Regions from separate parts of the Arthrobacter sp. 05L417 genome, predicted to be linked through region 4. Evidence: riboswitches for the same ligand, from Rfam matches in the RefSeq annotation. Region 4 holds a riboswitch; each other region holds the start of a gene.
What was found. A riboswitch is a leader RNA that binds a small molecule or an ion and turns the genes downstream of it on or off. The one in region 4 is predicted to bind S-adenosylmethionine.

Region 1 (7,429 bases), on a different contig from region 4:
GGCAGATCGTCTTCGGGATCGGCCTCAGCACCTTGGTGGCGCCCCTCACCGCTGCTATCCTCGGCGCGGTACCCACGGAGGAGGCCGGGATCGGCTCCGCGGTGAACAACGCCGTGGCCCGTATCGCGGGCTTGATCTGCATCGCTTTTGCCGGGCTCATCATCGGTCCGGTCTTCAGCCGCCAAGGCCTCATGAATGCCGTGGTGGTTACCGCGGTGCTGTTCTTCCTCGGGGCGGCGGCATCCGCCGTCGGGATCCGGAACCCGGTGCTGGGCGCTGCAGTGGTGGACTCTCCGGAAGGCCCAGCTCCCGACGACGGCGGGACGGCCGCCCAGCGCGCCTGAACAGCGCCTTCTAAAACACGCCTTCTAAAACACGCCTTCTAAAACACGGCTTCGTCAGCGTTCCGCGAGGACGCAGCCTTCGTGTTCGACGTCGGTGGCTACCCACAATGCCGAGGCGACCTCATCGGCGAGATCGTAGTCGCGGCTGCCCGGGCCTTTTCCGATCCGGACCACCAGCGCACCGCCGAACGGTTTGCGTCCAATCACCTGGATGCTGGCATCGAGGTCGATTTCTTCGGCGGACAGGTAGCGCAGCAGCTCCGGGTTCTCGTCGCTGATCCGGGTGATCTTGCCGGAATGGCCGTCGTCGAGCTCTATCATCCGGTGCGCATGCGGGAGGGTCACTGAGCCGTCCGCTGCGGGGATGGGGTCACCGTGGGGATCGCGTCCGGGGTTACCCAGCTTTGCGGCCATGCGATCGATGAAGGTGTCCGAGACGGCGTGTTCGAGCATCTCGGCTTCATCGTGGACTTCATCCCAGCTGTAGCCCAACTCCCTCACGAGGTATGTCTCGATCAGGCGGTGCCGGCGGACCATGCCCAAGGCAAGCTGAATTCCCTGGGCGGTCAACGTAATGGCGCTGTAGGGCTGGTGGTCGACCAGGCCTTGGTCCTTGAGCTTGCGGACCATCTCCGAGACGGACGAATTGGCGACGCCGAGCCGCTGCGCGAGCTGTGAGGACGTGATGGGTTTGTCCTGCCACTCCGTAAAGGAGTAGATGACCTTGACGTAGTCCTCGATCGAGGAGGAGGGCGCACTGGTCTTCACGGTTCCAAGCCTATCGTGAACCGGCCGGATCAGACTTTCCGCGCCCGCCAGCTCTGCGTGAGATAGGGCAAGGGGATGGCCTCGTCTTCGGCATGTTCCAAATGTTCGAAGAGGTACCACCGGAGATTTCCCATGACTTTGGCCCGGGTGGCGTCGTTCGCCCTCAGGTAGTAGCTGCGCGACTTCACGAGTTCGAGGATGTCCGCCGGAGTCACGGGATCCTCCCAACGCGTCAGGTGGCTTTCGAGGCCGGCGAACTCCGGGCCCACCACAGGCCGGAAGTCCGGTTTGTGGACATCGCCGGCATGCATGATTCGGGACAAGCGATGGACCCAGGGCACTGAAGTGTCCAGCTGGTTCCAGATCAAGCCGATGACGCCCTGCGGTCGAAGGATCCGGGCGATCTCGGTGCTGGCGGCGAGGGGATCGCACCAGTGCCAGGCCTGGGCAACGCTGACGACGTCGAATGCTGAGTCCGCCAGTCCAGTTGCCTCGGCCGTGCCCTCCAAGGCGATCACATGCGGATACGTTTTGCGCAGCTGCATGAGCATGTCCGTGGAGGGGTCCACTGCGGACACCGCCAACCCGCGCTCGACGAGAAGAGCGGTGAACTTTCCGGTGCCGGCGCCGATGTCTGCCGCGTCCCGCGCGCCTACAGGTAGCAGCCAGTCGGCCGAATCCGCGGGGTAGCCGGGCCGCACGCGATCATAGTGCTCCCCGCCGTCCTGGAAACTCTGACCGAGTTCAAGGCGCCGTTCCTCGAAGAGCTTGGGGCCGGCTGACGCGCCTTTGGGTCGCGGGGACACGCGGGAACTCCCTTCGTAGGACAGGAAAAATACCCTACGAATCTACCGCAATCAGTCGATGCTGCAGGGTGCGGCGCCCGCGGTCCCGGGAGTGTTGGGCGCCCACTCCGGGTAGCTGCGATGGTCGTTCGCCGGAACCCAGCGGCCGGCATCCACCACGTAGTCCCAGCCGAGGCCATTGCTCTTGAGCGCCCGGATGCCCGCGATGAGCCGGGTGGCGTCTTCCAATCGCGACCCCACGCCGAAACTGGCGCGCAGGGAACCGGAGGGAAGGCCGAGGCGCTTGAGCAGAGGGTGGGCGCAAAAGCGTCCGTCACGCAGGCCAATGCCGTGTTCGGCGGCAAGATAGGCCGCAACGAGTCCGGCGTCGTAGCCCTGGAGCGAGAAGTTCACGACGCCGATGGTGTCCTCGGGATCCGTGTCGCTGAAGATCTGGTGCACGGTGACGCCGTCGATTTCCTTGAGGCCCTCGACCAGGTGCGAGCGGATGGCGGCCTCGTGGGCGTGCCATTCATCGTGGTCGAGGCTGGCGATGACCTGGGTGGCGCGGGCAAGGGTGGCCGCGCCGAGTACGTTCGGTGAGCCACCTTCGTGCCTTGCCGGTCCCGTGGCCCAGCTGACGGAATCCAGGCGCGCCTCGCGGACAGCCCCGCCACCTGCAAGGTGGGGCGTGCCGGCGTCGAGCCAGTCGGGACGGCCCACCAGGACACCGGCGCCGAACGGTGCATAAAGCTTGTGCCCCGAGAAGACCAGGTAGTCAACATCCGCGGCGGCGATATCGATGCGGCGATGCGGGGCGAGTTGCGCCGCGTCCACCACAATCCGCGCCCCGAATTCGTGGGCCAAGGCAGCGAGTTCCTTGATGGGCAGGATCTCGCCGGTCACGTTCGATGCGCCCGTGACTGCCAGGAGGCTGATGCCACCGTGGGTGAGGGCAGTGCGGACATTGGCCACGGTCTCCGACAACGTTCCCGCGGCAACGATGCTTCGGTGGGGGACGCCTTGCCACGGCAGCAGGTTGGCGTGGTGCTCGATGTCCAGGTAAAGGACTTCGGCGGTGTGCTTGCCGTCTTCGACCGGCAAGCAGCCGGCCAGGAGGTTGAGGGAATCGGTGGTGTTGCGCGTGAAAATGACGGAATCGTCCGGCCTGCCGCCCACGAAGTCACGGACGATGTTGCGGGCGTTTTCGTAGACCGAGGTGCTGATCTGGGAGGCATAGCCGGCGCCGCGGTGGACACTCGCGTAGTACGGCAGGATTTCGTTGAGGTACGCGGAAACCACGGTCAGGGCAGGCGCGGAGGCGCCGTAGTCAAGGTTGGCGTAGCGGATGTGGCCGCCCTGGATCAGGGGTGCCTGCAACTCCGCGCCGGTGACCGCGGCGAGCGGGCGCGACGCCGGAGTCCGGGATTCGCCGTGCTGATGCGCAGATTCGTGGTGCTGCGGGAGAACAGGAGAAGTAAATGTGGCTGTGCTCATGGGACCTCACTCAAGAGGGACCCCTGCGTACAGGGGGTCCGCGCTTGCCGCATCCGTTCCGGACCGGCCGGGTCGTCACCCGGGGCACCCCGCCGCGATGGAGGGTTGCCGGCCAGCAAACCGGGGTTTCGCGCTGGCACTCGTGACCTGTAAAGAGACTAGGACACCGGCGCGGCTCGTTCCAATGTGACCTCGATTGTTAAGCGGATTGTTACACAGCCGGAAAAATGTGCCTTCTGCCGAAGAAAAAGGAGCGGACGCCCCCAAAAAAGGGGCGCCCGCCGTCGTTTATTCAGTGAAGAGGGTGACTAGAGGAGGTCGTCGAGCTCGGGGTTGAGCCTCTTGAGGACCTCGGAGTGCAGGATCGAGTTGCTTGCAACGGCGTTTCCGCCGAAGGGGCCATCCGTGCCGTCCAGGGACGTGAAGCGTCCGCCGGCCTCCGTCACGATCGGTACCAAGGCGGCCATGTCGTAGACCTGGAGCTCCGGCTCGGCCGCGATGTCCACGGCGCCTTCGGCCACGAGGCAGTAGGACCAGAAATCGCCGTACGCGCGGCTGCGCCAGACATCGTTCTCCAGGCCCAGGAAGTTGTCGAGCTTATCGTGCTGCTTCCACTCGGAAAGCTCGGAGTAGGAAAGCGAGGCGTCCTCAAGCCGCGACACGTTGGAGACTTTCAGCCGGGTGGCTGCGGCCAGTGATCGGCCCATGTAGGCGCCTGAGCCCTTGGCCGCCCACCAGCGCTTGCCGAGCGCCGGAGCGCTGACGAGCCCCACCACTACTTCGCCCTCGTCCACGAGGGCGATCAGCGTTGCCCAGACGGGTACGCCGCGCACGAAATTCTTGGTCCCGTCGATGGGATCGATGATCCAACGCCTTGAGCCGTGGCCCGTGCTGCCGAATTCTTCGCCGAGGACGGCGTCGCGGGGGCGGGAACGGGAGAGCTGCCCGCGGATTGCTTCCTCGGCGGCTTTGTCGGCATCGGTGACTGGGCTCAGGTCGGGTTTGGTCTCCACCTGAAGGTCCAGCGCCTTGAACCGCTCCATTGTCAGGGAATCGACGGAGTCGGCGAGGACATGGGCCAGCCGCAGGTCGTCGTTGTAGCTCGAATCGGGTTGGGTCATGGTTCCAAACTACCGTCTATTCGCCGGTGAGCCGGGGACGTAGCCCGGCATGCGCTGAGTTAGTTGATCGTACCCAGTTCCTTGGCCTCTTGGGCTTCCATGCGCGGGTCGGCACCAAGGAGCCTGCGCAGCGATGCGAGGCGGGCGGGGCCGGCCTCCCCGGCATGGCCATCGGCAACCCAGGAATCCAGTCCGCATCGAACGGCGGAGGCATCGTGCTTGCAGCCCCGCTCGCACGTTTCCGTTCCGGGCTCCAGATCCGGGAAGGCATGCAGGATGCGGTCAGGGTTCACGTGGGCGAGGCCGAAGGAACGGATGCCGGGCGTATCGATGATCCAGCTTCCGCCCGGGGAGTCGCTGAGCTTCAGCGCAAGGGCAGAGGACGAGGTGTGGCGTCCGCGGCCCGTTACTGCGTTGACTCCACCCGTGGCGCGTTCGGCGCCGGTCAGGGCGTTCACCATGGTGGATTTCCCGACGCCGGAATGGCCCAGGAGCACGGTGACCTTGCCGTCGAGGTAGTCCCGCAACTGGCCGACGGCGTCACCATCGAGGCGGGCGGACAGACCGTCGTCGGAACGGGCGTCGATGCCGGAGGCACCCGCGTCGGCCGTGCGGCTGATGATGATCGGGAAACCCAGGCTCACATAGTTGGCGAGCAGTTCCGTCGGATCCTTGACATCCGCTTTGGTGACGAGCAGCAGCGGCTCGATTCCGGCGTCGTACGCTGCCACCAATGCGCGGTCGATGAATCCTGTCCGCGGCTCCGGGTTGGCGGCCGCAACCACCACCACGAGCTGGTCGGCGTTGGCGACGACGGCCCGTTCGATCGGATCCGTGTCATCGGCACTTCGCCGCAGGAGCGTCTTGCGCTCCTCGACGCGCACGAGGCGCGCGAGGGTGTCCGGGGCTCCGGATACATCGCCGACGAGGGCCACGAAGTCTCCGGGAACCACGGGGGAGCGCCTGAGTTCCCGGGCGCGGGCCGCGATGACGATGCGCTCGTTGTCCGAGCTTTCATCCACTATCGCGGTGTAGCGGCCGCGGTCGACTGTGATGATGCGCCCGATCACGGCGTCGTCGTGGCTGGGGCGGTCCTTGGTGCGGGGGCGTGTGCCCTTCTTGTTGGGGCGGATCCGGACATCGGACTCATCCCAGGAGCGTGCGTCGCGAGCCATCGTCAGTTGCTTGTCTCCGTTGAAACGGGGTCCGCGGCCGCTGGGCCGGCAGTGAGCATCGATGCCCAGATTTGCGGAAATTCGGGCATGGTCTTGGACGTCGTCGCGATGTCTTCAACCTGGACACCCTCGACGGCGAGCCCCAGGATGGCGCCGGCGGTGGCCATGCGGTGGTCCGCGTAGCTGTGCACGACGCCGGCGTGCAGCGCTGCGGGCCGGATCACCAAGCCGTCGCTGGTTTCCTCGGCGTCGCCGCCGAGCCGGTTGATTTCGGCGACCAGCGCAGCCAGCCTGTCTGTCTCGTGTCCACGCAAATGCGCGATGCCGGTGAGCCGGGAAGGGCCGGTAGCCAGGGCGCACAATGCCGCTACGGTAGGGGCGAGTTCGCTGGTTTCGTCGAAGTCCGCGCCCAGGATCTCGGAACCGCCAGTGACGGTCAGCGTGCCGTTGTCCAGTGTGACAGTGGCACCCATGGTGGCAAGGATGTCCCGCCAGAGATCCCCGACCTGTGTGGTGTTGACCGGCCAGTTGGGGATGCGGACGGTTCCCTTCGTGGCGAGTGCCGCAGCGAGGAAGGGACCCGCGTTGGAGAGATCCTGCTCGATCCTCACGTCGAACGCCTGGATGGTGCCTGGGGAGACGCGCCAATGGTTCGGAACGGAGTCATCCACTTGCACTCCGACGCCGCGCAGGACCGAAACGGTCATGTTGATGTGGTCGAGGCTCGGCACGGGCTTGCCGACGTGCTCCAGGTGAAGGCCCTCTTTGAACCGGGCACCGACGAGCAACAGGGCGGAGACGAACTGCGACGAAGCGCTCGCATCGATCACCAAATGGCCACCGCGGACAGAGCCGGTGCCGGAAACCTTGAACGGCAGGGAGCTCGCCGATTGCCCGTCCAGTGCGCTGACGTCCACTCCGAGTGTCCGGAGCGCTTCGATGATGGTGCCCATGGGACGTTGGCGTGCGTGCGGATCGCCGTCGAACACCGAAGCACCGTTGCGGAGGGCCGCGAGCGGCGGCACAAATCGCATGACCGTGCCAGCCAGGCCGCAGTCGATGGCGGTCTCCGACGCGGCAGCCGCCGGGTCGATGGGGGTGACTTCAAGATCCGGGCCGTACTGACCATCGCCGGGAACCTCGGTGATGGTGGCGCCAAGCTGGCGCAGTGCCTCGACCATCAACGCGGAATCCCGCGAATGCAGGGGTGCCCGCAGCCTGCTTGGGCCGTCGGCCAATGCCGCCAGGACCAGGTAGCGGTTGGTCAGCGACTTCGAGCCGGGAACCGTGACCGTGGCATCCACAGGGCGGCTGGCGAAGGGCGCCGGCCACAAGGGGAGTGCGGAGGCTATGGTGCTCCCTGAATCGTCTGTCTGCGTGGCGGGGGTTCCTGGCATGCTTCCTTATGCTCCAACTGCGTTGTTTACGGCCTTGCGGACGGCCCGGTCTGTCTTCTTGATCTGCTTGCCCGTGGCGTTCTTGGCGTCCATGGCGAGGTGTTCGGCGCGCCATGCGAGGCTCGGTTTGCCGGCCGTGTCGACGGCGGCTAGGAGGACGCCGCCGGTCAGGGAAATGTTCTTGAGCAACTGGGCGCGGCGGGCGAGCCGGCCTTCCTTGGTGCTGATGTCGGCAGAACGCCACTCAACAAAGGTGTTCAGGACCGAAATGCCGGCAAGCAGGGTTGCCGAGAACCGTGAACATTTGCCGAGGGCAAGCAAGGCGCCTGCGCCCACCTGCGT
Region 2 (7,429 bases), on a different contig from region 4:
GAGTTCGCGCCCGTCCGGAAACTTGCGGTTGCCGGGAACCGCGGCGCGTCCGAGCCGCTGTTCGAACGGGCTCAGGTCGTCAACAGCGACGCACCAGCCCATCCATCCACCTCCCGCGGCGGAGCGTGCACGGACGGCTTGTCCAAAAGGTGCCTTGTCGGATGCCGGGTGGTCAAGGACCTCGACAACCTCCAGGTATTTGTGGTCAGCAAGGGGAATGATCATGTTCCGGGTACCGAAGCGCGGGTGCACTCCGCCCCGGACTGCGTCCACTCCCAATGCTGCGGAAATCCGCTCGGTGGTGGCCAAGAGGCCATCTCGTTCACAAGCGTAAGAGACGTGATCCATGCGCATGGCTTCATCTTGGCACTTTGTGATGGAGCTCTCAGCTAAGTCAAGCCTAACTAAGGTGGGATGTATCGAAAAGGCAGCTCAGGGTCACTTCAGGACGCGCCAGGACCGAAAACTACCGTGTTCGTCACAAAGCTTCCGGAGCCCGCAACGCCGTCCCTAGACTGGCGGCAACCGAACGCCGGCTGGCTTAATCCCGCAGGCCGGCAGGCTGAAGCACGGCAAATCGCCCAGACAACCAGGAGTCCGCATGTCCCAAGGATGGTCATTCGAAACGCGCCAGATCCACGCCGGCCAGGAGCCTGACGCCGCCACGGGCGCCCGGGCACTCCCCATTTACCAGACCACCTCATTCGTCTTTCCCAGTGCGGAAAGCGCGGCCAACCGCTTTGCGCTGGCCGAATTGGCGCCCATCTACACCCGGATCGGCAACCCCACGCAGGATGCGGTGGAACAGCGCATAGCGAGCCTGGAAGGAGGCTTGGCGGCGCTCCTGCTGAGCTCCGGCCAGGCCGCGGAAACGTTCGCCATCCTCAACGTGGCCGAGGCCGGTGACCACGTGGTCGCCAGCCCGAGCCTCTACGGCGGGACTTACAACCTGCTGGCGCACACGCTGAAGAAGTTCGGAATCTCGGTCACCTTCGTCGAAGACCCGGACAACCTCGATCACTGGCGCGACGCCGTGCAGCCGAACACCAAGCTGTTCTTCGCCGAAGTCGTCTCCAACCCCCGCCAAGACGTTTTGGACATCGAGGGCGTCTCCCGCACCGCACATGAGGCCGGAGTCCCGCTCGTCGTGGACAACACCCTCGCCACGCCCTACCTGATCAGGCCCATCGAGTGGGGCGCGGACATCGTGGTGCATTCGGCCACCAAGTACCTGGGTGGGCACGGTTCTGCTATTGCCGGTGTCATCGTGGACTCCGGCAACTTCGATTTCGGCAAGGACCCTGAGCGGTTCCCCAACTTCAACACCCCGGACCCCAGCTACAACGGCCTGGTCTATGCCCGCGACCTCGGCAAGGACGGTGCCCTCGGCGCGAACCTTTCCTACATCCTCAAGGCCCGCGTCCAGCTCCTGCGCGACCTTGGCTCGGCCGTTTCACCGTTCAACGCTTTCCTGATCTCGCAAGGAATCGAAACCCTCAGCCTGTGGGTGGAACGCCACGTGGACAATGCCACCAAGGTGGCGCAATGGATCGAAGGGCGCGACGACGTCGAATCGGTCGCCTACGCGGGGCTGCCTTCCAGCCCGTGGTTCGAACGCGGACGGAAGTACGGACCCCGGGGCACCGGCGCGGTGGTGTCCTTCACCATCCGCGGCGGGATCGATGCCGGCAAACGCTTCGTGGACGCCCTGGAGTTGCATTCCCACGTGGCAAATATCGGCGACGTCCGTTCCTTGGTCATCCACCCGGCGTCCACGACGCACAGCCAGTTGACGCCCGAACAGCAGGCTGTGGCCGGAGTGACTCCGGGCCTGGTGCGGCTGTCCGTCGGGATCGAGCACATCGACGATATCCTCGCGGACCTCGAGTCGGGATTCCGGGCAGCCAAGGGCGCCTAGTACTGCCCCGGATGGCGCAGGGAGGCTGGCCGGCGACGCAGGACGAATCTTCGCCGACCGGCCTCCTGGGCTTCAACTTCATGAACAAAACGCGGTCAAGTGTCACAAAGATGTCATAATCTTCGTCAGAAGGGGTCCGGTTTTCCTAGACTCTTCCTATAGGTCATGAGTGCCAGCGACAGCCCCGGCTTGCTGGCCGGCAACCCTCCATTCGCGGTGGGGTGCCCCGGGTGAAGACCTGGCCCTTCGCTGTATTGGCGACGGGCAAGCGCGATGTGAGGTGTCAACGAATGACAATTGCTGCAACAGCCATACCCCTTTCCGGTACCCAGGACGGAACCCTCAAGTATGTTTCCGTGGGTGGACTCGAACTGGAGGCCGGAGGTTTCCTGCCGGACGTCGTCCTTGCGTACGAGACGTGGGGGCGGCTCAACGCAGACTCTTCCAACGCCGTCCTGGTGGAACACGCCCTGACCGGAAGCACCCATGTGGCCCGCGGCGAGAGCGATGAAGAAGGCTGGTGGGAGCAACTCGTCGGCCCCGGCGCCACCATCGACACGGACCGCTACTTCGTGGTCTCCGTCAACATCGTGGGAGGCTGCTACGGCAGCACCGGGCCGTCGTCGAGCGCTCCCGACGGCAAGGCGTGGGGCTCCCGCTTCCCGCTCGTGACCCTGCGGGACAGCACCGTAGCCGAAGCCCGGCTGGCCGACGTCCTGGGGATCCGCAGTTGGCATACCGTGGTGGGCGGGTCCATGGGCGGTGCCCGTGCATTGGAATGGGCCGTCAGCTATCCGGACCGCGTCAAGCGATGCGCCGTGATTTCGATCGGGGCGTACAGCACTGCCGAGCAGATCGCGTTTGCACAGGCCCAGACGCTCGCCATCCGGCAGGACGCCGACTTCAACGGCGGCGACTACTATGGCCAGTCCGCCCCCGAGGCGGGGTTGGCCCTTGCCCGGCGGATCGCCCACATCACGTACCGTTCGGCGGATGAACTGGACTTCCGCTTCGGCCGGAACGCCCAGGGCGGCGAGGCGCCCCTCCAGGCTGCCGCGCTGGGGGACCGGGGCCGCTACCAGGTGGAGAGCTATCTCGACCATCAGGGACGCAAGCTGGTCCAGCGCTTCGACGCCAACAGCTACATCGCCATCACCGAGGCGCTCATGAGCCACGACATCACCCGCGGCCGGGGCTCATTGGAGGATGCGTTGTCCGTGGCAACCGCGAAGTTCTTCGTTGCCTCGGTGGACTCGGACCGGCTCTACTTCCCGGAACAATCCCACGAGCTGGCCAAGGCCTTGCCCGGAGAGGTTCCCGTTCACGTGATCGAGGCGCCGATCGGGCACGACGGGTTCCTCACCGAGATCGGCCAGCTCGGTCCCCAGCTGCGAGAGGCCTTCTTCGGCTGAATCAGCCGTTCATGATTTCCTGGCGGAGCTTCATGTAGTCCTCCATCGCGATTTTCCCGTCGCTGTACTCCTGGTCCAGCTCGGCCAGTTTCCGTGCCCGGTAGCCTTGGGGAGCGCTGTTCGGCTGGGGAACGCTGTTCGCTTGGGGAGTAGCCGACGACGGCGGAGCGGCCTGCGGCGCGGGCGTCGCCACCGGGAGTTGGGGTTCAGCCGGGAGCACTAGCGGAGGCTGCTCCGGGTATCCGATGGGGTAGTTCTGTGGAGGATAGGGCGGCGCGGGGTAATTCTGCGGAGGGAAGTCCCGGAGCCTGCGCTGGCGCGATCGGTTGTACATGCGGATCCCCATGGGAATCAGCCAAGAGCAGACGATGATCCAGAAGATCAAATTGTTCACGGTGGGGGCCTCCCTGTCTTTCACCAGCTTAGCTCCGCTCCCTGTGACCCACCTCGTGGTTCCCGGTCAGCTCCGGGGCAGGATGGCGTCGGCAGGACCGAAGACAGGTCCCGGCGTCGGGCGTTTCGGCAAGATTCCGTCACCGGAGGACTGGTGACGGATCCGGCGGATGACCCACGGGACAAAGTACTCCCGTGCCCATACGAGGTCGCCCGAGCGGGCCTCGCGCCAACTGCGCTGGGGGAGCGGCTTCGGGGACAGCGGCTCGAGGTTGTGCGGCACATTGAGGGAATCGAGGACCATTGCTGCGATGGTGTGATGGCCGAGCGGCGAGAAGTGCAGGCGGTCTTCGTCCCACATCTGGGAGTTGGAGAGTTGCCGCAGGGACCACATATCGGCGATCACGGCATCGTGGCGGGCGGCAACCGTGCGGAGGTTTTCGTTGTAGATGGCCACTTTGCCGCGGATCCGGCCGAGGACCGAGGACGCGGTGTCCGGACCGTTGAAGAGAACCACGGTGGCGCCTTCGGAACTCAGGGTCTGCACGGCGGCATCGAGTTTCTCCGCCAAGGCGTCGGGGTCGCCGCCGGGACGGATAAGGTCGTTGCCGCCTGCGGAGATGCTCACGAGGTCCGGCTTGAGGTCCATGCACGGGCTAAGTTGTTCGTCGAGGATCTGCTGCAGGAGCCGCCCGCGGATGGCCAGGTTGGCGTAGGCGAAATCCCGGTGTCCCCGGCTCAGTTCCTCGGCTACGCGGTCGGCCCAGCCACGATGTCCCCCGGGGTTGTTGGGCTCGGGGTCGCCGATCCCTTCGGTAAAGGAATCACCCAATGCCACGTAGCGGGTCCACGGATGAATCCGTTCGTCCGGCTTTGGTCCCACCGTGGGATCAATGTCACTCACGTCGATATCCTGCCTCTTGCTGCAACGCCACGCGCCTGTGGCTTGTTACTCATGGGTAACTGTAAGAATAGTCCCATGAGTCAAGCTTCCGCCTTTCCTGCCCCGGTCGTTTTGTGGTCCCACGAAGAGGAGGAGCGGGCTGGGAAGCCATTGCTGGTCCTGCTGCACGGTTACGGGTCCAACGAGCAGGACCTCTTCAGCCTTGCCGGCCTGTTGCCCCGGGACTTCGTCGTCGCTTCGCTCCGCGCACCGATCGCCACGGGCCCGGGCTTCACGTGGTTCCCGCTCACGGCGTCCATCGACTACTCGCTCGACGCCGTCAAGGACGCAGCAGAGTACGTGTTTTCCTGGTTGGACTCGTGCAAGTCCAACCACAGCTCGGTAACGCTCCTCGGGTTCTCCATGGGCATGGCGATGGCCACCTCGCTGTTGCGGCAGCGCCCGGCGGACTTCGCCGCCGTCGTCGGGCTTTCAGGTTTCGCCGTCGACGCCGATGCCGACCCCGCGTTCCGCGACGCCGAACTGGACGGTTCCGTGCCGCTCTTCTGGGGACGCGACCAGCAGGATCCTGTCATTACTCCGGACAAGATCGAATACACCATGGGGTGGGTGCGAAAGCACACGGACCTCACCAAGGTGCTCTACACAGGCATGTGGCACGGCATCAACCAGCAGGAAATCGGCCACGTGGGCGAATTCTTGGAGCACAAGGTCCTCTCCTAGCAACGCGGGGTCACTTACGGCCCATCCTGGGGCGCGTAATGGGCCGTAAGTGACCCCGCGTTTGCTAGGCAGCGGCAGTGATCCGCACGGTCTGTCCGTTGACGGTCACGGTATCGCCTGCGTGAAGCTGGCGGCCGCGCCGTTCGTCGATCTCGCCGTTGACTTTGACCAGGCCATTCTTGATGAGTTCCGTGGCTTCCACGCCGTCTTCCACCAGGTTGGCGAGCTTCAGGAGCTGACCGAGTCGGATCATGTCGTCGCGGATGGGGATTTCTTCGATTTCCGGGTTGCTCATACAAGCAATGATGCCTGAAGTAGGGTGGTGAAAATGCCGCGAACTTCTCCTCCCTTGCTCACCGGCCTGCTGCTTGCGGTGGCGAACGGTACCCTGCTTCCGGTCCAAGGCCGGATCAACAGTGCGCTGGGGGCCAGGCTCGACGACGGCGTCGCGGCCGCCGTCGTCAGCTTCACTACCGGGCTGGTATTGATCGCCGTGATCGGCCTTGCACTGCCGAAAGGCCGCGCTGGTTTGCGCCGGATAGTGCCTGCCGTCAAGGAGCGCAGCTTTCCGCGGTTCTATGTGGTGGCCGGCGGGATCGGCGCCCTCTACGTGATTGCCCAATCGTTCACTATTGGCCTGCTTGGCGTCGCGTTGTTCACGGTAGCCGTGATCACCGGGCAGACCGTGAGCGGCCTTTTCGTGGACCGGCTCGGCATCGGTCCCGGCGGCAAACGCACGATCACCGGGGTCCGCATCCTCGGCAGCGTCCTGACGATCGCCGCCGTCGTCTGGGCCGTGTCGCCGTGCCTCGGGGCGGCCGCCGACGTCGGGTCCTTGCTGCTCCCGATCCTGTTACCGGTCGTGGCGGGTTGCCTCATGAGTTTCCAGCAGGCCATGAACGGCACCGCGACCGTGCACTACGGCAGCCCCATCGCCGCGACGCTGGTGAATTTCATGGCCGGAACGGTCATTCTCTGGATCACCTGGCTCATCAAAGTGTTGGTGGTTGGTCCCGGCCACGCCCTGCCTGCTGAGTGGTGGTATTACGTGGGCGGCCCGATGGGCTGCGTCTTTATCGGCCTGGCGGCCTTGTTGGTCCGCAGCCTTGGTGTGCTCGTGACGGGGCTGGGGATGATCGCCGGGCAACTGCTCGGATCCCTCGCACTTGACCTGGTCCTGCCGGCTCCCGGAACCGTGGTTGCCTTCCCCACGATCCTTGGCACCTTGCTGACCCTGTTCGCCATCATTGTCGCCACATTGCCTTGGCCGAAGGGCGCGCTCTCTTCCCGCCGTCCCGCCAAGAGCCATTCGGGCCAGTCCCGGAGGCAGGACAGCGGTCAAAGGCCGGTAGGCTAGGACACGCAGCTTCCTGCACAGCACTTCCCCAAAACAGCGTTTCCCCTTAATGACTGTTCCCGTAGAGCATAGCCACGGACCGCACCCAGCGGCCCTGTAGAACATTGGAGTACCCATGGCAGCAAAATCCGTCCTCGACCAGGTCATTTCCCTCTCCAAGCGGAGGGGCTTCGTGTTCCAGGCCGGTGAAATCTATGGTGGCTCCCGGTCTGCATGGGACTACGGCCCCCTCGGTGCCGAGCTCAAGGAAAACATCAAGCGCCAGTGGTGGCAGAGCGTTGTCCGCGGCCGCGAAGATGTAGTGGGCCTGGATTCTTCCGTGATCCTGCCCCGCCAGGTATGGGAAGCTTCCGGCCACGTCGAGGTGTTCTCCGACCCCCTGGTCGAGTGCCTTTCCTGCCACAAGCGTTACCGCGCCGACCACCTCGAGGAAGAGTACGAGGAAAAGAAGGGCCGTCCCGCCGAAAACGGCCTCAAGGACATCGCCTGTGCCAACTGCGGCACCCGCGGCCAATGGACCGAACCGCAGGAGTTCTCCGGCCTCCTCAAGACCTTCCTCGGCCCGGTGGCCAGTGAAGAAGGCCTGCACTACCTCCGCCCGGAAACCGCGCAGGGCATTTTCGTCAACTTCAGCAACGTGCTCACCACGTCCCGCAAGAAGCCGCCGTTCGGCATCGGCCAGATCGGCAAGTCCTTCCGCAACGAGATCACGCCGGGCAACT
Region 3 (7,429 bases), on a different contig from region 4:
GATGATGGCGAAGGTGGCTTGGAAACCTATGAAGACCATGTCCGGCAGCCCCGGGGCTTTCCCGCCGATGACGCTGGCCAGTCCGCTGAGTCCGAAGTTCGCGAAGGGATCTCCGATGAAGCCGCCCAGGGTATCCGGGCCGAACGCGAGTCCGTAGCCCCACAGGGCCCAGACCACCGCGACCACGCCAATGGCGCCGAAGCTCATCATCATGATGTTGAGGACGGACTTCATCCTGACCAGGCCGCCGTAGAAGAACGCCAAACCTGGCGTCATGAGAAGGACGAGGGCGGAAGCTGCAAGCATCCAGGCTGTTGCGCCAGGATCAAGGGTCTGGGGGTTCACATCCAGCCCTACGCTGAAGAATACTGGGGTCATTTTCGGGAGCCTTCCTGCATATACGGCGCTCCATGGCGCCCGCACGGCGAGACCATTTTTAAAACGAACAGGTCCTGGTACCCCACGGGATACCGACCTTGACAAGTTGCCTTGACTCGAAGGTACAGTCGCCCTGTTTCAGCATTCGGCGCGGATCATTTCAGGGACGTAACACCGCTGGCCCCAGGGTTAAATCCTGAAGTCAGTCATGTTTCCGGCAGGTTACGCGCCGCGTGTCGCAAATACGGCGCGTCACAGCGTCAGCGGCTGGCTGCCGGCACCAGGATCCAGAGCACCTCAACGGGCTCGTCCGTGGGATTGACCCAGGTATGGGGTTCGCGGCCCGGGAAGGACAGCGTGTCTCCCTCTTCGAGCTCGTACTCCTCGTTGGTGAGGATCAATTTGATGCGGCCCTTGACGACGTGAAGGACGTCGACGTCGCAATCGACGGCGTAAAGCTCGGCTTCTCCGCGGCCGCGGGGCTCGATGGAGGCCTGCAGGATCTGCAACCGCCGTTCGGACCGGGCAGTCAGGAGACGCTCCACTATTCCCTGGCCGCCGAGAGAAATCCGCGGCCCATCATCGCGCCGGGTCAGGTGCGTCTCCGGTGCCGCGAAAAGATCGCCGATGGACACTGAAAGAACCTGGCAAAGCGTCACAAGGGAAGCGACCGACGGCGATGTCAGGTCACGCTCCACGCGGCTCAGGAACCCTTTGGTCAGGCCGGTGGCGTCGGCAACCTGCTCGATGGTGAGCCGCTGCGATTGGCGGGCGGCGCGGATTCTGGAACCGATGGCAACGGGGACGTTGCTCGGTTCAACGGGGAGAGCCTTCATTCACGAACCTTTCAGGCCGTTTCTGCGGCCCTGTCATTGCAGCAATAGTAGCCGGATCGCCCGAGTGGCGGACCCTTTGGACAGCCAGAGGAGCGCCGATCCGCCCGCCGCGCAAAGCAACGCCTTGACTGTTACTCGCATCACTACGTATCCTCATAGGCAACAAGTGTTGTTTGTGAGGCACACATCACAGACTACTCTCCCCAATCACCAGCGCAGAGACCTTCCGCAACCCGCTGCGAAACCCAGCGGACCGGCGTCGGAATCCCCAAGAACTCTGCGCATCACTTTCAGGAGCCAACCGTGGACTCTTCGTTCATCAATATTGCGATCGTGGTGGTGTATTTGCTCGCCATGCTGGCCTTCGGCTGGTGGGGCAAGTCGCGCACCAAGAACAACAGCGACTTCCTGGTGGCAGGACGCCGCCTTGGTCCGATGCTCTACACCGGCACCATGGCCGCCGTCGTCCTCGGCGGCGCTTCAACGGTTGGCGGCGTCGGCCTCGGCTACAAGTTCGGTGTCTCCGGCATGTGGTTGGTCGTCGCCATCGGTTCGGGCGTGCTCCTCCTGAGCCTGCTTTTCGCCGGCACCATCCAGCGGCTGAAAATCTACACGGTGTCCCAGATGCTGAGCCTGCGTTACGGCCAGCGCGCCACGCAGACCTCCGGCATCGTCATGCTGGCCTACACCCTCATGCTGTGTGCCACGTCCACGGGTGCATACGCCACGATCTTCGTTGTCCTCTTCGGCTGGGAGCGCTGGCTTGCCATCGCCGTCGGCGGCGCCATCGTCCTGGTCTACTCCACCATCGGCGGCATGTGGTCCATCACCCTCGCCGACCAGGTGCAGTTCATCATCAAGACGGTGGGCATCTTCTTCCTCATGCTGCCGTTCGCCCTCAACGCCGCAGGCGGCCTCGACGGCATCCGTGCCCGCGTTGACGCCAGTTTCTTCCAGTTGGACGGCATCGGAGCGCAGACCATCATCACCTACTTCGTGGTGTACACCCTGGGCCTGCTCATCGGCCAGGACATCTGGCAGCGCGTCTTCACCGCCAAGACCCCCAAGGTGGCCCGTTGGGGCGGCGCCACTGCCGGCATCTACTGCGTCCTGTACGGCGTCGCCGGCGCCCTGATTGGCCTGGCCGCCCGCGTGGCCTTGCCCAACATCGACGTGAAGGCCCTTGGCAAGGACGTTGTCTACGCCGAGGTTGCCACCCACATCCTGCCGATCGGCATCGGCGGCCTCGTCATGGCCGCAGCAGTCGCTGCCATGATGTCCACCGCATCCGGAGCCCTCATCGCCGCAGCCACCGTTGCCCGCGCCGACGTTGTCCCGTTCGTGGCCAGCTGGTTCGGCAAAACGATCAACACCGACGACACCGAGAACCCCGAGCACGACGTCAAGGCCAACCGCTACTGGGTCCTTGGACTGGGCATCGTGGCCGTGCTGATCTCCATGGCGGCGCAAGACGTCGTGGTGGCCCTAACCATCGCCTACGACATCCTGGTAGGTGGCCTCCTGGTTGCCATCCTGGGCGGCCTGGTCTGGAAGCGCGGCACGGGCATCGCAGCGGCATGGTCCATGGCCGTCGGCTCGGTCTTGACCTTGGCCTTGCTGATCGCTTACGCCACGGGAATCATCCCTAGCGAAGACGGCGTCTACGCCAACGATCCCATCTACTGGGGCCTCGGCGCTTCGCTCGTCATCTACGTTGTGGTCTCCTTGCTGACGCCGCCCACGGAACCCGAGGTCCGCGAAGCCTGGGACCGCCGCGTCGCAGGAGCGGTCACCGAGGAACTCCCGCTGGAGGCCCACCCGGTGGCCAGCCACTAAGCTTCACAGAATTAAGTACGACGGCGGCGCCGCACCTTCTCCTTCGAGAGGTGCGGCGCCGCGCCTGCATGTACAGTAGGAACAGCTTCAAGAGATGTGGCGCCAAGCTCCGACTTGCCACACGCCAACCCCATGTTCACGGGTGGTTCGGATGAAGAAGCGGCCCGGCTCGGACCAGAGACAACCGAACGGGCAAGAGCAACTCCACAGGAGAAGGCCATGCCTTTCGAAAACGGCGCTACCGCCACAGCTGAGCGCACCACCCAGACCGGAAGCCTCTTGTTGCCACGCCCCCGACGGGTGGACGAGTTCGTCCGGGTGATTCCCGGCGTCGACCTCTCCCAAGGCTCCATCACGTTCGTGGTGGACGGAAACTTGGAACGCTATTGGCATCATGAGCCACGGCTCATCACCGAAGCGCTTTCAAAAGCGGTCCAGCCCGCCCGCTGGTTCCCGGCGACACGGAAACTCACCCTCACGGTGGCGGCAACCGGGCACCGGGCGGGCGTGCAGCGGCACTTCATCCTGAGCGCGTTCTAGGACCCGGATTCAGCGAGTCAGGTTCAGCGAGGCCGGTTCAGCGAGCAGAGGCTATTCGAACTCTTCGTCCTCGCGGTGTTCCTCGGCGTCGAGCGGGACCACCCGTTCGTCGTCGTCGAGGACCTCGGATTGTTCCTCCCAGTCCTCGTCCACCTCCAGGTCTTCGCTGTAGTCGTAGGCGGGATCGGCCTCGACCGTGGGACGGTCGGGGTGGCGGGCGTGGGTCTCGGTGCTGTCCATGGTGCAACCTCCGTTCGACGTGCCGCTGAGCCCATCGGACAGGCAAGTGAGGCAGCCGGTCCAACGCCACCCCGCCAATTCGTGGACCCTGTCCATCCATCCCAGCACTGCCCCCTGCGGCGGTCAAGGCCTCCCGCGAGCCTCCCGGTTTTTGAGGCACGCCTAAAATGTCCAGTGAGGATTACCGGCCGAAAAACCGCGGAAATTGGCGATAGAGTGGAGCCGCAATGAGGCGATGAAGCCCGCCCCAGCGACCCAGGAGTCCCGGTGCACCCGCACACAAAACCCTCGTATTCAGACAATCCGTCGGACTCAAGCAGTCCATCGCAAGACGAAGCAGCCCCCAAGACTCCCCCGTCGTCGTCGGACATCAAGCGCTGGCGGCAGTACTTGGCGGACGAGCGCGCCGAGGCCGCCGTGTACCGTCAACTGGCGCAGCGCCGCGATGGCGAGGAACGCGAAATCCTGTTGGCTCTCGCAGATGCCGAGGGCCGCCATGAGGCGCACTGGCTCAAGCTCCTCGGCGAACATGCCGGCATGCCCAAGGCAGCCTCCGTCCGGAGCCAAATGCTCGGCTTCCTGGCCCGGAACTTCGGATCCGTGTTCGTGCTGGCCCTCGCCCAACGGGCTGAAGGCCGTTCGCCTTATACGAAGGATCCAGCAGCAACCCGCGCCATGGCGGCTGATGAACAGATCCACGAAGAAGTAGTCCGTGGCCTGGCGACGCGCGGCCGCAATAGGTTGTCCGGCACCTTCCGCGCGGCCGTATTCGGCGCCAACGACGGCTTGGTCAGCAACCTTTCCCTCGTGATGGGCATGGCGGCCACGGGCGTTCCCGCAACCGTGGTCCTGTTCAGCGGTATCGCCGGCCTCCTGGCGGGCGCGCTGTCCATGGGTGCCGGCGAGTATGTCTCGGTCCGCTCGCAACTCGAGCTCCTCAAGGCCACTCGCCCCACCCAGGCCACGCTGACCGCAGCCCCGGCCCTGGACATCGAGCACAATGAGCTGGTCCTGGTATATCTGGCCCGGGGCATGTCCCGCGAAGCCGCCGAACACCGGGCCGCCGAGCGCATGGGCCTCTACAGCTGCGATTGCGATCCCAGCCTCTCCCTCCACCCCGAAGTGGAAGAAACCGTCAATGAGCACGAGGCCGTGGGCTCCGCCTGGGGCGCCGCGATCTCGAGCTTCTGCTTCTTCGCTTCGGGCGCCATCGTGCCCATCCTGCCGTTCATCTTCGGCATGACGGGCTTCGCAGCGCTTGCTGTGGCCGGTACGCTGGTGGGCATCGCGCTTCTGTCGACTGGCGCCGTCGTCGGCTTGTTGTCCGGGACCTCGCCCCTGACCCGCGGCCTCCGGCAGCTCGCCATCGGACTCGGTGCGGCCGCGGCCACGTATGGGCTGGGCCTCGTCTTCGGCGCTGTGATCGGATAGCAGCGCCGGCCCGGGGGGCGCCGGTACAGGGACTTGGGGAGAAGACGTGCATTCAAACTACGGGTTCGACGGCGGCCCGCCACCCAAACGCGCCAGTACCGCGCTGGCGCTGTTCCGGAACGTGATGGTGGTGGCCGTGGTTGCGGCCGTAGCCGTGCTCGTCAGTGGCTTCCTCCGGGGAGACCCCGTCATCACCGGGTTGCTTCCGAACCTGGCTCCTTCCGCCCATGCCACGGCAAGCAGCTCCGGGCAGGCGGCGCCCGCGCAAGGGCAGCAAAAGGCTGCCCGCGCGCCGGATACCCCGCCGCCTGGACTGGAAGAGGCCGGCCACCCGCTCGGCTCCCCCGCCAAGCCCGCTGTGGCCAGCAACTCCTACAAGTTCCTGGCCACCAATGCCGACGGCACACCCGTGAGCTACTCTCCGTGCCGTCCATTGCACTACGTGGTCAACGCAGCCCTCGCCCCGGCCGGATCCGAGGGGCTCATCGCCGACGCCATCGCCAAGATCGCTGCTGCCACGGGCCTCAAGTTCATCGACGACGGCGCCAGCACGGAAAAGCCCGCCGAGAAGCGCAAGCCGTACCAGCCCGCGCTCTACGGAGATCGTTGGGCACCCCTGCTGATTTCCTGGAACACTCCCGAGGCGGCTCCGGGCTTGGCTGGATCCGTCATCGGCACTGGCGGCAGCACCATGTACAGCTTCGGCTCCGGACCCAAAAGCTACGTGACGGGAAGCCTGGACCTGGACGCCCCGCAAATCACGGAACTGCTGGGCATCTCCGGCGGAGCGCATTACGTCTCCGCGGTGATCCAACACGAATTGGGCCACGTGGTGGGCCTAGACCACGTAGACGATCCAATCCAGCTCATGTACCCGGAGATCGGCGCCCCGGATGGCTTGGCGGCGGGAGACCTGAATGGACTTTACAAACTCCACACCGCCCTGTGCCGCAGCGACTTGTAGCCCGGCCCACCCTTAGCTCCCGCCCCACCCCAACTAGCTCGCATTAGATGTCGTTTTGAGCCCTGATAACGACAACAACTGCGAGCTAGTTGGGCGGGGATGGGCCTAGTTGGGGGCGGGTTGTAAGACGCGGGCAGGTTTGAAGCTGGCCCCGGCGCCTGGATAGCTCGGGACCTCAATGCGGGCATGGCTGTGGATCTCGTTCACCGTGGCCTTTGTGTGTTCGGCGATCCGTTCCAAGGTGGTCACCCACATCCCGTCCATAGCCTTGACTCGCTCGATCAACTGCTCCAAGGCAACGGCCTTGGATGGACGGCCGGAGATGAACGGGTGGTTGGTCAGGACGAAACAACTGCCTTGGGCGTGGTGGGCCTCGGCTTCGAGGGTCCACATCTCCAAGACCTTGGAAGGACTCTCGATGACGCCGCTTCCTGTCACTCCCGGATAGAACGCGTATTGTTCCCAATCGTCCAAGGCCCAATCCACGGGAATCTCCACAATGTCCCGTGAATCGATGTCCCCTGAATCAACGTCCCGTGAATCACGCGAGGCGACCGCCATGCGGTAGGGAGCATCGCCGTCGAGCAGGCTTGAATCGTAAAGGAAACCGCGGTCCGCGAGCAGCGCCGGCGAATGCCAGTTCAGCTCCCACCACGGCGCCCTGTAACCGACCGGCCTGACCCCGGCTACCTTCGCGAGGGCTTCGAGCCCGCGGTCCAGGTAGTTGGCCTCGGTGGCGGCGTCGATTCCCTGCATGGGTTCGTGCAGGTAGCCGTGGTGGGCGACTTCATGGCCGCCGTCGACGATCCGCCGCACCACGTCCGGGTAGCTTTCCGCCGTGAACCCCGGGATGAAGAAGGTTCCCTGGATCTCTTGGCGCTCGAGGATCTTCAGGAGCCGTGGAACAGCGACCCTAGGGCCGTACGACTGGTGGCTCATGAGGGACATGCGCCTGGTGCTCGTGGGATCGTGCGCGATGGTGCAGGATTCGGCGTCGACGTCGAACGTGAAGGACGCCGCGGCCCTGAAGCCTTCAGGCCAAGTGATCGAGTGTGCCTCGTCAGGAAAAGCGTTGGTGGTCATCGGGCGTCCTTTCAGTCGTTGACCAGATTGGCGACGGCGTCTTCCGCAAGGGGCTGCGACGACGCGCCTGCGGAAGGCACTGCAGTTTCTGAAGGCACTGCGGCCGCGGATGCCAGCGGGA
Region 4 (7,429 bases):
GCTCGGTGCCCAGGTTCAACTGCTCGATCCGCACCGCATCTATGTCAATGGTCCGACCAAATGGCGCGGCGCGGAAGTCGGATGCCCCCCGGCACTCCGACCCGCAGCTTGCCTGCTGTTGGCCATGCTGGCGGCCCGCGGCACGTCCGAGTTGCGCAACATCTATGTGATTGAGCGCGGATACGAGGACCTGGCCGAGCGGCTCAACACTATTGGTGCCAAGATCGAGTACTTCCAGGACTGACGCGCGTCGGATTCTGCACGATTCGGACTTCCAGCAGAATCATTCGGGCGTGCCGCAAAATCCCGATCTGTCTCCGCAAGGCCGCCATGGCGCACAATGGATCCGTGCGCACTTTTGGTGTGGAAGAGGAATTGCTGATCGTCGATCCCGTGACCGGCGAGCCGCTCGCCCTTGCCGACGCGCTCCTCTCGGGCCCCGCCCAGGACGGCCCCGAAGGCCACGATGGCTCCGGCCACCATGACCCACCCCACGACGGCCCCGAGCTCGACGGCAACGACAGCCCCGAAATCGGGCCTGCCCTTGAGGAGATCGACGGTCCCGATACCGGCCTAAGCCACGAGCTCAAGCTTGAGCAGATCGAAACCCAGACCCGGCCATGCCGCAGCTACGCGGAGCTCTTGCACCAGATCCGCAGGGCCCGGGGCCTCGCGAGCCACGCCGCACGGCGCCACGGCGCAAGGATCGCCGCGTTGGCCACATCGCCCGTGGACGCCGCGTTGCACACCACTCCGGATCCCCGGTACGCCATCATGCTCGAACGCTTCGGCATCACCGCACACGAACAGCTCACCTGCGGATTCCACGTGCACACCTCGATCGAGTCCCCCGAGGAAGGTGTGATGGTCCTGGACCGCATCCGGGACAAGCTCGCCGTCTTCACCGCGATCAGCGCCAATTCTCCCTACTGGCGGGGGCTGGCCACGGGTTTCGAGAGCTATCGGACGCAGGCATGGAACCGCTGGCCTTCGTCGGGACCGTCGGCCATCTTCGGTTCCTTGGCTGCTTACCGGAGGGTTGTCAGGAGGCTCATCGAAACGGGAGTGTTGCTCGACGAGGGGATGGTTTACTTCGACGCCAGGCTCTCCCGGCACGTTCCCACAGTGGAGGTCCGGGTGGCCGATGTCTGCCTACGGGCCGAGGATGCGGCGCTCCTCGCAGTGCTCGTCAGGGCCTTGGTCGAGACTTCTGTCCGTGAGTACCATGCTGGAATAGAGCCGGCGGCCGTACCCACGGCGCTTTTGCGGATGGCGTCCTGGCAGGCAAGCAACTTTGGACTGCGCACCGAGCTGCTGGACTTCGGAACGTTCCGCCCGGAGCCCGCCGCGGACGTCGTCTGGTCGTTGGTGGAGTATCTGGAACCTGTGCTGGCCGAGCAGGGTGAATTCGACCTGGTCCAAACCGGAGTGGCAGCGATCCTGGGCCGTGGCAACGGCGCCATCGAACAGCGTGGTGTCGCTGAGCGCTGGAGCGAGAGCAACGGGGGCGCGCCCGACGCCGCCGGGCTGGCCGCCGTCGTCGAGCACGCTGTTCAGATCACGATGCGCTCAGAGCGGGACGAGAGCGACACCAAGCCGCAACCCGTCCTCACTTGGGTGCGCCAGGACTGGCGCGAAGCGCCGGGCTAACCCGGCGCCCGGCTAGACCTGCTTGAGGGCCCGCTCCAGGTCCCCGATGAGGTCGTCCACATCCTCCAGCCCCACCGAAAGCCGCACGACGCCGTCGCTCAGGCCAATGGCCGCGCGGCCTTCCGGACCCATGGCGCGGTGCGTGGTGGTGGCGGGGTGGGTAATAAGGGACTTCGAATCGCCCAGGTTGTTCGAGATGTCGATGACGGCGAGCCCGTCCAGCAGCGCGAAGGCGGCCTCTTTCGCCGATCGCCCGGCAGAGGGGAGCAGCTCGAAGGTGAGCACGGTTCCGCCGGCCTTCATTTGCTTCGCGGCGAGCTCGAACTGCGGGTGCGACTTCAGGAGCGGGTACTTGACCCAGCTGATGGCCGGCTGTTCCTCAAGCCATTCGGCGATCCGCAACGCAGATGCCGAGGAGTGATTGACGCGCAGCGCCATCGTCTCCAGGCCCTTGGTCAGGACCCAGGCGTTGAACGCGGAAAGCGACGGCCCGGTGTGCCGCATGAGCTGCTTGACGGGACCGTCGATGAATTCCTTGGTGCCCAGGATTGCTCCGCCAAGGACCCGGCCCTGGCCGTCGATGTGCTTGGTGCCCGAGTAGACAATCACGTCTGCGCCGAGCTCGCCGCAGCGCTGCAGCAAGGGGGTGGCGAAGACGTTGTCGACGACGACGGTAGCGCCGGCTGCGTGGGCCAGCTCGCTCACCGCGGCGATGTCCACGATTTCCTGCATGGGGTTCGACGGCGACTCGAAGAACACTGCGGTTGTCGGCTCGGACAGGGCAGCACGCCACTGGTCCAGGTCAGGCCCGTCGACGAAGACGGTCTCGACACCCCAGCGCGGCAGGATCTCGTTGAGGATGACGAAGCAGGAACCGAAGAGCGAGCGGGCGGCAACCACGCGGTCACCGGCAGCCAGCAACGCACCGAGGGCGGTGAAGACTGCGGACATGCCCGACGCCGTCGCGAAGCACGCTTCGGTGCCTTCGAGCAGGCGGAGGCGCTCCTGGAAGGTGGCAACGGAGGGGTTGCCGTAGCGGGAGTAGACGAAGCGCTCGTCCTCGCCCGTGAACGCGCGCTCTGCGGCTGCGGCGGATTCGTAGACGAAGCCGGAGTTCAGGAAGACGGCCTCGGACGTTTCCTGGAAGTTGGTGCGGTCAAGGCCGCCGCGGACTGCCTGGGTGTCAGGGCTCCAGCCGGCGGCGTCAGGATTGAAAGTCACTTAGATGTTCCCCAGGTTCGTTGGAAGTCCGCGGTTTTTCCAGCCGTTCACGGTTCGCTCGCCGTAGCGGTCCGGTTCGCCCTCAAAGCCCTCAAGGACGTTGTAGGCGGTGTAGCCGGCCTGCGTTGCGGCGATCGCAGCGGCGATGGAACGCTGGCCGGAGCGGCAGAGGAAGACCAATTCGGTGCCGTCCGCTTCGGGAGCCTGCTGCTTCAGATCGTCGATGAAGCGTGAGTTGGGGATCCCGCCGGCCAGGTTCCACTGGATGAACAAGGGATCGTTCTCGGTGGCTTTGGTGTCCGGGATCCCGATGTGTGCCCACTCGCCTTCCGTTCGGACGTCCACCAGGATGGCGCCTTGTTCCAGCTTGGCCCAGGCGTCGTGCGGGCTGAGGTCGCCTGCATAGCTCATGCGTGGCCCTCGCCGTCGAACTCTTCATCAAGCTGGTCTACTGCATTGGCAACTGCGGCATCCGCGCTCGCGATCGCCGCGGGCAGGACGACAGCCTGGGCCACGATCACGTCGGTGCCGTTGAAGGTCGCGGCCGGACTGCCGTGCAACACATATCCCTCTGCGAGGGCGGTGGAAATCCGCTCGCAGAATTCCTTGGTGTCAGGGCCCGTGACGAGACGGTAGGAGAGTTTTTCTTCGGTGGGTTCAGGCATTGGTGCTCCTCAGTCACGCTTGCAGTTCGAAAGTGTCGATACGCCGAGTAGTCACCTGAGGCACCCCGCCGGAGAGAGGGTTGCCGACCAGCAAGTCAGGGCTTCGCGCTGGTACTCATTACTCAAGAAGAAAAATAACATCCACGACGGCGCCCTGCAGCACCGGCCGTCGTCATGTTCCGTAACCGGACGGCTGTGGATGGTGGGCCCACGCTGGCGAGGGCCCCGGGCTGAGCTTGCGAAGACTGGGAGCCAGTGGGGATTAGGATTCGGTTTCATCGGGCAGCGGTTCCAGGCTCGCCTGGATCCGGGGTGGGAGGGCGTCGAGCCGTGACCCTACCCCTGTGGGGGAGTGATGAAAAGTGGAACCCTGATGCTTCCGGATTTCCAGCAACTCGTGGACGGATATCCCGGTGGCCGTGGCGAGTGCATGCAGCGAGAGGCTGTTGTGATGAGCCAAGGCAAAAACAACACCCGACAGGGCTTCGAAACCTTCTGTCTCGTAGATTTCCTTCACCAAGTTGGACATGCCATTCGCATCATCGATTGATCCCGCTGACGCACCAGTCGCCATGGCCGTCAGCGACCATGCAGCAGAGTCGGGGCTGATGTAGATGCTCATGTCGATACCCTACGGACTCAGGCCCGCTTGGGGAATGGGCGATACGTTTATCTTTATGGCAGCACTCACCGATCTTGACCGCCAGCTCCTCTCTGCCCTGAGGGAGGACGGCAGGGCGTCCGTGGCCAGCCTCGCGCGCACGTTGGGCGTCGCCAGGGCCACTGTGAATAGCCGGCTCGAGCGTCTTGTCTCCTCCGGAACCATCGTTGGTTTTACCGCGAGGGTGCGCGACGAGGTCGATCCACTTGCGATTCGGGCTATTGCGCTCATTGCAGTGGAGGGAAGGTCTGCCGACAAGGTTATTCGCCAGCTCCGGGGACTTCCCGAGATTTGGGCGCTGCACACCACGAACGGAGGATGGGACCTCGTGGCGGAGCTACGCACGGAAAGCCTCAGCGATTTTGACCAGGTGCTGGGCAGGATCCGCGGCATCGAGGGGATCGTCAATAGTGAGACGAGTCTTTTGCTCAGCTCAGTTCTGCGATAACCGCTCACGTGACGTCGGCAGGCCGCTTAAGCATTAAGCGCAATTACGTTCGTCATTTTGTACAGATTTTCAATGAAAAGTACGTAGTTTGGCAATTGTGGATGCATATCGCCGCTCCGTAGCCTCGTAGCAACAGTGCTTATGAGGGAAAGGAGCGCACATGACGCGCTTTGTCGATGTCCGCAATATGGTTCGCTGGACGGCCGGGCGGGGCCCGGAGGTCATCATCTCGGAGATGATCCAGTACTTGGAGGACGACTTCCAGCGGTGGGAATCATTTGACAAGACTCCGCGGGTGGCAAGTCACACGCCATTTGGCGTCATCGAGCTGATGCCCACCAGCGACCACGAAACATACGGCTTCAAGTATGTAAATGGACACCCTTCGAATCCCGCGCGTGGCTTCCAGACCGTGACAGCTTTCGGTGTGCTGTCCGACGTCCATAACGGCTACCCGACGTTCCTTGCGGAGATGACTGTGCTGACGGCGCTGCGGACGGCCGCCACGTCCGGGATGGTCGCGAAGAAAATCGCGCGCCCCGATGCCCGGATCATGGGGTTGATCGGCACCGGAACCCAATCGGAGTTTCAGGCGCTGGCCTTCCGGGCGGCCCTGGGTATCAACACGGTCAGGATCTGGGACACGGATCCGGCTGCGATGGAAAAGTTCGTCCGGAACATGGCTCCCCTCGGCTTCGACATCACCATCGCAGCTTCGGCGGCGCACGCAGTGGAGGGTGCCGACGTCATCACCACGTGCACGGCGGACAAGGCCAATGCCACGATCCTGACAGCAGACCAGGTTTCGCCCGGTGTTCACATCAACGCGATCGGCGGCGATTGCCCAGGGAAGACCGAACTCGACGCTGCCATCCTCCGCCTCGGCGACGTCTTTGTGGAATACGATCCCCAGACGAGGATTGAAGGCGAGATCCAGCAAATGTCCGCCGATTTTCCCGTCACCGAATTCTGGCAGGTCCTGGGCGGGCACGCGCCGGGCCGGACCTCCAAGGACCAGATCACGATATTCGATTCCGTGGGCTTCGCGATCGAGGACTTTTCCGCCTTGCGGTATCTCCGCAATGCCGTTGACGGCTCGGAATTCTTCGAAGAGATCGACCTCGTCGCCAACCCCGATGACCCCAAGGACCTCTTCGGCCTGGTGCGGGCACTGTCTCCGATCGGATCCTGAGAAGCCCAACTCACTCGCATTTGTTGTCGTTTTGGGCGCTCAGAACGACAACAACTGCGAGTCAGTTGGGGGAGAAGCCTGGTGCGCCGGCCCCAGAACCGGCGCACCAGACGTTTTATCCGGGCATTCCTCCTAGCCTCGTCGCCAACCGGCTATACCGCCGCCAGGCGCAGGATCAGCTCGGCATGCCCGGGGAACCTCAAAACGAGCGACTCGATGTCCCGAGCCGTTGGTTTCGTGGAGTCCGATCTCTCGTATCCCGGTGAGAGGCTGCAGCTGACCAAGGCGAACCCCGGTCCGGCCAACTCGGCACCGAACCAGGTGGAGTTGGGGGCAACTCCTTGCAAGGTCTCGCCTGCTTCCGGGTCCGGACCCAACAAGGCCTCGGTATACCCAAAGTCCTGATAGCCCAGCTCCCGGGAGAAGACATGCAGCCTGATTGGTGTCCCCAAATGGAAGAACCACAGTTCGTCCTGCTTGAGGGCGTGCAACTGGAGGACCTCCCCCGCCTCCAGCAGGTACCAGTTGGAGCTGTAGAGCGGATGGTCGACGCCGAAGCGCGGAGGCAGCGCCGAACCGGCGATATCCTCGTTGCTCACGAGCGCGGGCGCGAACCAGCCGCCCACGCTAGCGGGGGACATGTCCAGCTGTTTGATCCAGTCCTCGGCGAATCCACTCATGTGACCGGATCCTTCAGCGAGAAGCAGACGGTAATCCCGATGATGTCCTTGCTGCCCAGGGCACGCAGCAACCCTTTTTGGGTCACGATGTCCACATTCACCATGCCGCCCTCCTTGCTGGGGACGGCGATGGTTTCGTGAAAGTTGAGCAGCGGCTTTCCGTTCGCCATCACTTCCTTGTCGTGGGCAACGTGTTCCGCGCGCGAGTCTTGGTGCCCGATCAACTCCGACTTGCTCATGCCCACCAGGTCCGCGAAGTTCTGGTTGACCCACAGAAAGACCGAATTCGCGTCCTTCACCACCCAGTACACGCCGTCCTGCCGGTCCAGCACATCGGCGACGCTCATGGGCGGAACTGTGGGAAGGAGCGCCGGGTCCAACGCCGGGGCGACAGTCATGGCGCAACCGCCGTTCCGCCGTCGGCCTCTAGTCTTTCGGCGAGGTCTTGCGCCAAGGCCACCATTGTCATGGTGGGGTTCCAGGAACCGCCGGTGGGCCAGAGGCTTCCGCCGGTGACGAAAACGTTCCGCACACCGTTGAGGCGGTAGTCGGTCCCGACGACGGCGTCCTCCTCTTCGCCGATCGGCAGGCTTGAGCTTTCGTGGACCAAGCCCGGCACACGGCGCTCCGGGATGGCGGGACGCTCGGCACCCCAGGTTCCGGCGTCGGGATCTCCGTGCCAGTATTCGACGCGCTCCGCACCTGCGGGGGACAGGACCCGCTCCAGCATCTGGAAAGTTCCCTCGTCCATGGTGTCCCATGTGTCGTCGTCGGTGGCGTTGGCCAACACCTGCAAGGTGACGTTGCAGGTGGGGTCCGTGCCGCCGGAGAGCCGCAAATGGTTCTCCGGGTTGCTTTCGTCCAGTTCGCCGAGGACGGCACAGACGAACACCAAGTAGTCCTCCGAGGACC

Region 1: it holds a riboswitch for S-adenosylmethionine, as region 4 does, so the genes downstream of both, AC1DJW_RS02070 (aminotransferase class V-fold PLP-dependent enzyme) here and AC1DJW_RS10285 (DUF1737 domain-containing protein) in region 4, are expected to answer to the same signal.
Region 2: it holds a riboswitch for S-adenosylmethionine, as region 4 does, so the genes downstream of both, metX (homoserine O-acetyltransferase MetX) here and AC1DJW_RS10285 (DUF1737 domain-containing protein) in region 4, are expected to answer to the same signal.
Region 3: it holds a riboswitch for S-adenosylmethionine, as region 4 does, so the genes downstream of both, AC1DJW_RS25165 (hypothetical protein) here and AC1DJW_RS10285 (DUF1737 domain-containing protein) in region 4, are expected to answer to the same signal.

The regions. Positions count from the first base shown of each region.
Region 1 is NZ_JBFTOG010000002.1:30,211-37,639, forward strand. Features, by position in the region: gene AC1DJW_RS02055 (MFS transporter) at 1-344, shown strand, start outside; gene AC1DJW_RS02060 (metal-dependent transcriptional regulator) at 399-1,112, opposite strand; gene AC1DJW_RS02065 (class I SAM-dependent methyltransferase) at 1,142-1,918, opposite strand; gene AC1DJW_RS02070 (aminotransferase class V-fold PLP-dependent enzyme) at 1,970-3,394, opposite strand; SAM riboswitch class IV at 3,430-3,542, opposite strand; gene hisN (histidinol-phosphatase) at 3,703-4,515, opposite strand; gene rsgA (ribosome small subunit-dependent GTPase A) at 4,575-5,690, opposite strand; gene aroA (3-phosphoshikimate 1-carboxyvinyltransferase) at 5,693-7,087, opposite strand; gene AC1DJW_RS02090 (DoxX family protein) at 7,094-7,429, opposite strand, start outside.
Region 2 is NZ_JBFTOG010000003.1:370,058-377,486, forward strand. Features, by position in the region: gene AC1DJW_RS04990 (VOC family protein) at 1-354, opposite strand, end outside; gene AC1DJW_RS04995 (bifunctional o-acetylhomoserine/o-acetylserine sulfhydrylase) at 602-1,918, shown strand; SAM riboswitch class IV at 2,080-2,195, shown strand; gene metX (homoserine O-acetyltransferase MetX) at 2,209-3,330, shown strand; gene AC1DJW_RS05005 (hypothetical protein) at 3,332-3,724, opposite strand; gene AC1DJW_RS05010 (SGNH/GDSL hydrolase family protein) at 3,791-4,627, opposite strand; gene AC1DJW_RS05015 (alpha/beta hydrolase) at 4,703-5,350, shown strand; gene AC1DJW_RS05020 (RNA-binding S4 domain-containing protein) at 5,415-5,645, opposite strand; gene AC1DJW_RS05025 (DMT family transporter) at 5,679-6,707, shown strand; gene AC1DJW_RS05030 (glycine--tRNA ligase) at 6,823-7,429, shown strand, end outside.
Region 3 is NZ_JBFTOG010000057.1:26,716-34,144, forward strand. Features, by position in the region: gene AC1DJW_RS25150 (ammonium transporter) at 1-378, opposite strand, end outside; gene AC1DJW_RS25155 (helix-turn-helix domain-containing protein) at 639-1,214, opposite strand; gene AC1DJW_RS25160 (sodium:solute symporter family protein) at 1,518-3,050, shown strand; SAM riboswitch class IV at 3,136-3,255, shown strand; gene AC1DJW_RS25165 (hypothetical protein) at 3,270-3,590, shown strand; gene AC1DJW_RS25170 (hypothetical protein) at 3,642-3,830, opposite strand; gene AC1DJW_RS25175 (VIT1/CCC1 transporter family protein) at 4,098-5,261, shown strand; gene AC1DJW_RS25180 (matrixin family metalloprotease) at 5,365-6,225, shown strand; gene AC1DJW_RS25185 (polysaccharide deacetylase family protein) at 6,331-7,308, opposite strand; gene AC1DJW_RS25190 (purine-cytosine permease family protein) at 7,320-7,429, opposite strand, start outside.
Region 4 is NZ_JBFTOG010000010.1:53,447-60,875, reverse strand. Features, by position in the region: gene AC1DJW_RS10305 (UDP-N-acetylglucosamine 1-carboxyvinyltransferase) at 1-244, shown strand, start outside; gene AC1DJW_RS10300 (glutamate--cysteine ligase 2) at 349-1,650, shown strand; gene AC1DJW_RS10295 (O-succinylhomoserine sulfhydrylase) at 1,663-2,871, opposite strand; gene AC1DJW_RS10290 (rhodanese-like domain-containing protein) at 2,872-3,282, opposite strand; gene AC1DJW_RS10285 (DUF1737 domain-containing protein) at 3,279-3,536, opposite strand; SAM riboswitch class IV at 3,547-3,659, opposite strand; gene AC1DJW_RS10280 (hypothetical protein) at 3,799-4,158, opposite strand; gene AC1DJW_RS10275 (Lrp/AsnC family transcriptional regulator) at 4,214-4,645, shown strand; gene AC1DJW_RS10270 (ornithine cyclodeaminase) at 4,806-5,837, shown strand; gene AC1DJW_RS10265 (cupin domain-containing protein) at 5,990-6,517, opposite strand; gene AC1DJW_RS10260 (PAS domain-containing protein) at 6,514-6,864, opposite strand; gene AC1DJW_RS10255 (GMC oxidoreductase) at 6,912-7,429, opposite strand, start outside.